Mastigocladopsis repens PCC 10914: one gene and its partner. The protein of the gene in region 1 interacts with the protein of each later gene in a pairwise test. Links are inferred from orthologs where the notes say so. Each region holds a gene or a part of one and is shown on either strand. Other genes may lie near its edges. The genes, in order: MAS10914_RS0124865 and bioB.

What was found.
Region 2: the proteins of MAS10914_RS0124865 (region 1) and bioB interact in binary tests that used the Escherichia coli proteins (3 or more experiments, as listed by UniProt). The link is inferred for Mastigocladopsis repens PCC 10914 from one-to-one orthologs.

Annotation. Positions count from the first base shown.
Region 1 is NZ_JH992901.1:5,136,078-5,139,257, reverse strand. Bases 1-2,847 are described here. They hold MAS10914_RS0124865 (class II glutamine amidotransferase), read left to right. Parts: upstream 1-960; coding sequence 961-1,734; downstream 1,735-2,847. Other genes in these bases: MAS10914_RS0124860 (sulfate ABC transporter substrate-binding protein), read left to right, coding at 1,964-2,847; mtnB (methylthioribulose 1-phosphate dehydratase), read left to right, coding at 1-545. Also shown: more of MAS10914_RS0124860, read left to right, coding at 2,848-3,112; sulfate ABC transporter permease subunit CysT, read left to right, coding at 3,159-3,180.
Region 2 is NZ_JH992901.1:3,168,486-3,171,602, reverse strand. What follows is about bases 334-3,117. They hold bioB (biotin synthase BioB), read left to right. Parts: upstream 334-1,112; coding sequence 1,113-2,123; downstream 2,124-3,117. Other genes in these bases: aroB (3-dehydroquinate synthase), read left to right, coding at 3,093-3,117; MAS10914_RS0116250 (hypothetical protein), read left to right, coding at 2,524-2,904; petL (cytochrome b6-f complex subunit PetL), read right to left, coding at 2,259-2,354; rimJ (ribosomal protein S5-alanine N-acetyltransferase), read right to left, coding at 401-973. In the rest of the region: MAS10914_RS0116270 (protein adenylyltransferase SelO), read right to left, coding at 1-328. UniProt on the Escherichia coli protein: Catalyzes the conversion of dethiobiotin (DTB) to biotin by the insertion of a sulfur atom into dethiobiotin via a radical-based mechanism.

The DNA of each region.
Region 1 (3,180 bases):
TGTCGGTTCGTTTACCCGATGGGAGCTTCTGGATTACAGCCAGTGGTCGGTCTAAAGGAGAATTAGAACCTGGAGATTTTGTGCCTATCCAGCCAAACGGTAAGGTAGAGCAACCCTCACCTGATTTGAAGCCTTCAGCTGAAACAGCTATTCACCAGGTTCTTTATGACCTGTTTGCCGACGCTATGAGCTGTTACCATGTTCACTCAGTAGAAGCAAGCTTGGTTTCTCGCTTTGTCAAAGGAGATACCTTGCCCTTACCACCGTTGGAGATGCTCAAAGGTTTGGGTGTTTGGGAAGAGAACCCTTGTTGTTCTATGCCCATATTTGCCAACCATTTACAGGTTTCTCGCATTGCAGATGAAATTAAAGAGCGCTTTACAACCACTCCCCCACAAATACCAGCTTTACTGATCCGCGACCACGGCGTTACAGTTTGGGCACCTTCTCCCAAAACCGCCCGCAATTACATTGAGTTAATGGAATACATTTTCCGGTATATGGTTGCAGCCAGAGGTGTGGGTGTTTGGGGAGTAGGGGAGTAGAGGGAGTGGAGGAAGTAAGGGGTGTGGGGGAGAAAACTCATGACTAATAACTCTTGAGTCTTGACTAATGACCGCAAGATTGAACTCAGAACACAGAACTCAGTAGTCAGAATAATAAACGGTAAAAAGGAACTGAGCCGCCTATTTTTAAACATGGAAGTCTGTCAAAATGTATGACTCCATACTACGTACGAGAAATACGGGGTCCTTGTTTAAATAAGCGCGCATTTATTTATGGGGATACCCAACTGAGTTCTAAGTTCCTACTCTGTGGTCTTCTTAATAACCAAACTATACTCCTACTGAACTTGATAACGAAGTTTTGTAGAGTGAAACATTCATGCCAGATCAATAAGTGAATTTGGTTTATCTTGATCCCACAGCCGTTACTCTAGAGTTGAGAGTTTCAACATCCATGTGCCAACTGCTGGGAATGAATTGCAATGTACCAACTGATATTTGCTTTTCTTTTGAGGGCTTTTCGGCGCGAGGCGGAAAAACTGACGACCATCGCGATGGTTGGGGTATTGCTTTCTTTGAAGGAAAAGGATGTCGGATTTTTTTAGATGCTAAACCTTCTGTCTTTTCTCCTGTAGCTGATTTGGTGCGACGCTATCCCATCCACTCTACTCATGTGATTGCCCATATCCGTAAAGCAACTCAAGGTGAAGTGGTTTTGGAAAACTGCCATCCCTTTCGGCGGGAACTGTGGGGAAGATACTGGGTGTTTGCCCACAACGGAGATTTACCAGATCTTCATCCCCAGGATCTGAAGTTTTATCAACCTGTGGGGAATACCGATAGTGAAAAAGCTTTTTGTCTTATCCTAGATAGGATGCGAGGATGCTTTCCTCAGGATAAACCTCCCTTGGAGAAACTTGTCCCAGTACTTAGGGATATTACCCAGATATTGGCAGACAAAGGTGTTTTTAACTACTTACTTTCGGATGGAGAACACTTTTTCGCCCACTGCTCAACAAAACTCAGCTACATCATACGTCAAGCACCCTTTGCTGCTGCTCATTTAATTGACCAAGACCTAACTGTTGATTTTAGTGAATTGACCACTCCAAGCGATCGCGTTACCGTCATCGCCACCACTCCGCTCACTGACAACGAACTTTGGACGCAAATCCAACCTGGAGAACTGCTAGTATTTCAAGATGGTTTACCCCATAAGTTTGCATAAATAGCAACCTCTTTCTTGAATCCCCAGCTAGTAAGTTGGAAATATTTCGAGTTCTAAGTTCTTTTCAAGCGGTTGTAACTGCAATATTATCCAAAAATATTCACTTTTCCTCAGGAGAAAGTGAATATTTTCTCTTGCATTTTTAACTGCTCCCCTGTAATATCTCTTACAATAAACTATAAATACGGATATTTTACCGACATACCGTAAAATTCTAGGGGAAAGTAAAATGAGTTTTTGGCAACGTGTTTTCAAGCAGCAGGGGCAAACACTCTTAAAAATAGCTGATAAATTTAGGTTTAATTCTTTAAAAGGTTTTTTATCACTTTTTTTGATAGGAATCAGCTTGAGTGTCGTTATTGCTGCTTGCTCTGGTGGTGCGAGTAACACTGGCACTAACAGTGAGAGTGGTGGTTCTGCTGCAAGCCCTGTAGCCGCCAATAAGCAGGATGTGAAAGTCACACTCGTTTCATTTGCTGTGACTAAAGCAGCTCACGACGCTATTATTCCAAAATTTGTGGAACAGTGGAAGAAAGAACGTAACCAGAATGTTACCTTTGAGCAAAGCTACGGGGGATCTGGTTCTCAAACTCGTGCTGTGATTGATGGTTTAGAAGCCGATCTTGTCCACTTAGCACTTGGCTTAGACGTAGACAGGATTCAGAAGGCTGGATTGATTGAGCCAGGATGGGAGAAAGAATACCCCAATAACGGCATTGTCTCTAAATCTGTTGCTGCATTAGTCACTCGCCCAGGCAATCCAAAAGGCATCAAAACCTGGTCAGATTTGGCAAAAGATGGTGTAGGACTAATTACCGCTGATCCTAAAACCTCTGGTATCGCTCGCTGGAATTTCCTAGCCCTCTGGAATTCAGTGATTAAAACTGGTGGAGGAGAGGACAAAGCCCTAGAATTTATTACGAAAGTTTACAAAAATGTTCCCGTCTTGACAAAAGATGCGCGTGAAGCAACTGATATATTTGCCAAGCGGAATCAAGGGGATGCTCTGATTAACTATGAAAACGAGATCATTCTGGCACAACAGAAGGGCGAGAAAGTTGATTACGTCATTCCTGATGTGAACATCTCCATCGACAATCCAATCGCAATTGTAGACAAGAATGTCGATAAACACGGTACCAGAGAAGTTGTAGAAGCTTTTGTCAAATACCTTTATACTCCAGAAGCACAGCAGGAGTTTGCTAAAGTCGGATTCCGACCTATAGAGGAGACACCACAAACGAAAGAACTTACAAATAAGTATCCTAAGGTCAAAAATCTAGGTACAGTTCAAGATTACGGCGGCTGGGATCAAATTCAAGCGAAATTCTTTGAAGATGGGGCTATTTTTGACAAAATTCAATCACAAAGACGTTAATTAGCAACCTATCCCCCAATTCCCTGAACTTCCTGACTCACAACTTATGGCTATATCTTCACCTCCAT
Region 2 (3,117 bases), 2.0 Mb from region 1 along the record:
CTTGTCCGTAAAGAAAGCCTCTGCCATCACCTAAAAAAGGGTTATATTCTCCAAATTGATAGCCGTGATAACGTAGTGCCAAAAGTGGTTTTCGTCCCTCAAATTTGCCAAAGGCTGAGATGAAGTGTTCGTCTTTTACGAATTCCGAGTTTAGTCCTAATTTGGGTAGAAGTGCATCGTTACGCCAGCGCAAAATATGTTGAGGAAATTCTGCTGCGACAACTTCATCGTAGTACTCGTCGCCTAGGGATTCAAGGGCACCTTCGTAGCTGAGGTTGAGAAAAGGATTGGTAGAATTCGTGTTGTTTGAAGTTTCAGCCAAAGCCATCAGATTTATCCAAAATTATTGTAGAGTGTAATCTTGTTAGGATTTAAATCCTTGAATGAGATGTGTAAAAGCTTATAGGTTTACCCGCCAGTTAGGGTTGGTCATACTTGTAAGGATGTGATCTTGCCATTTTCCATTAATTAACAGGTAGTCCCTGGCATACCCTTCGACAACAAATCCTAACCTTTTCAGGACATTGCCGCTGCGTTGGTTGTGAGGCATATAATTTGCCATAATTCGGTGCATGTTTAATTCTTGAAATACATACTGAATAGCCGCTTGCAGTGCTTCTGTCATATAACCTTTTCCTTGTTCAACCTCTGCAAGACCGTATCCTACATTACAGTACTGAGCGGCACTTCTGACAAAATTAGAAAAGTTGATAAGTCCAATAATTATTTTTTGACTATTTTTAGAAAAAATAAATAATCTTAATGATATATCGTTAATAAATTCTAAATAGTTATTCTCTACCTGATTCTGCCAATACTCTTGAGTGAAGAAGTTATCAGACCAAGGAGGAGAGAATGGAGTGAGATATGTTTTGTTTTCAGCATAAAATGTGAGGATTGCAGGTATATCCTCCTTGCTTGCTAGTCTTAAGAACAGACGTTCTGTTGTAATATGTGGCAGTTCCAATTCCATATACTACTAATATTTTCTCCCAAAGCTATTACCCACTTTTCATAATTTAGCAGCAGTGAGGGTTGATGTATTATCAACATGGATTAGTTAATACGTGAGGAAGAGCTAAAATTATGCAAAAACCTTACAAAGGATAGAGATGACAGTAGTAATACGGTACGATTGGCAAGAATCAGAAATACGTGAAATATATGATACACCTCTGCTAGAGCTTATCTATCAATCTGCTAGCGTGCATCGCCAATACCACGACCCTCGAAAAATACAGGTTTGTAAACTGATATCTATTAAAACAGGGGGTTGTCCAGAAGATTGTAGCTACTGTGCCCAATCCTCCCGCTACAAAACAGAGGTTAAAGCACAAGCACTCTTAGAAAAAGAAACAGTCGTCAGCATTGCCCAACAAGCTAAAGAAAGCGGTGTGAGTCGTGTCTGCATGGGCGCTGCGTGGCGAGAGGTGCGCGACAACTCCCAATTTGAGCAAGTGTTGGAAATGGTCAAAGAGGTGACAGCATTAGGATTAGAGGTCTGCTGCACTTTAGGTATGCTAACTCAATCACAAGCCAAGCGCTTGGAAGAAGCAGGGCTTTACGCCTACAACCATAACTTGGATACCTCAGAGGACTACTACAGCACTATCATTACAACCAGGACTTATGGCGATCGCCTCAACACGATTAACAATGTCCGGCAGACTAATGTGACCGTCTGTTCTGGTGGTATACTCGGCTTGGGCGAAAGTGTGGATGACCGCGTGTCTATGTTGCACACTCTGGCAACCCTACATCCACATCCAGAATCAGTGCCAATCAATATTCTCTCGCAAGTTCAGGGCACACCTTTGGAAAATCAGCCCGATGTCCCCATTTGGGATGTGGTGCGAATGATTGCCACAGCACGTATTTTAATGCCTGCGTCTGATGTTCGTCTAAGCGCAGGTAGAGCTAGACTTTCGCAATTAGAGCAAGCTTTATGCTTCTTAGCGGGAGCCAATTCCATCTTTTCCAGTGACAATGGGCATATGTTAACGGTGACGACTCCCTGTCCTGCATACGATGCTGACAGTCAAATGCTGAATTTACTCGGTCTAGAGGTGCGTTCTCCTTTTGTAGGTCAACATAAAGCCTCTAAGGAAACCGTGGTTCGATGAACATCTCACGCCAAGACTGGCAACGGATGATAAAACGGATCTAACGGATTTATCTGTCAAAACAAATCATTCGTTCTATCCTTCAGCTCATCCTTTGCCCGCTTTGTGCCTTGGCGTGAGACTCCAAAAAATCAATTAAATCAGCTTAATAGCACGCAAACCGAAAAGCAACCCAACAGCGATACCAAAGAACAGACCCAAGAAGACTAAGTAAGCTATTACACCAAACATTGCAGTTTCTCCATAATGGTTTATCAATATTATTGAATCATTTAGAGATGAAGCGCTCAATAAAAATATTCCTTGAACTTTCTTGAGTTACCCTATAACAAGGGAAGACTTATAGTTAGAATAGTCCATATTTCTTGTGAAAGTAACAATTGAATAGCAACTTTAGGATATGAAATACGCTCTTATTGCTAGTGCTTTGATGCTTGTCAGTGGGTTAGGGTTTGAAACTGGGATTGTTATCGCTCAAACAACTAGTAAACCCTCCGCCACATTAACACCAACACAAACGACGGTCGCTAACTTCCAAACGGAAAACTATAGTGTTAGGGTGTTTCGCCAAGGCAGCCAAACGCGGATGAATCTCTTTGATAAGAGAACAAACAAGCTGCAATTGAACGCTGCCCCCGTTCAAGTTGAACGCGGCGGTCAACAGACAAATTATACCACATCTGAGGGTGAACGCTTATTCCGCATCTCTGTTGACCAAGCTGGTAACAGGTCAGTTGAAATTAACGGTCCTGGTCAAGTTATTCAGGAGATGACGAATTAATTTGAGTTAGGGGTTAGGGGTTTCAGGGATAAAAAATATCCCTGAAACCCATACAACGCAGAGACCTTGCGCCTCTAGACCCTGAACGCAGCTTAGAAAAGTTAAACCACAAAGCGTTGTGCATTTGGGCATGGGGAGTGCTAATGCTGTAGAATACAGCCGTCGGGCGCTAGGAAAGGGATTTGGTGATGGCTTCTATTATTAACGTAAATC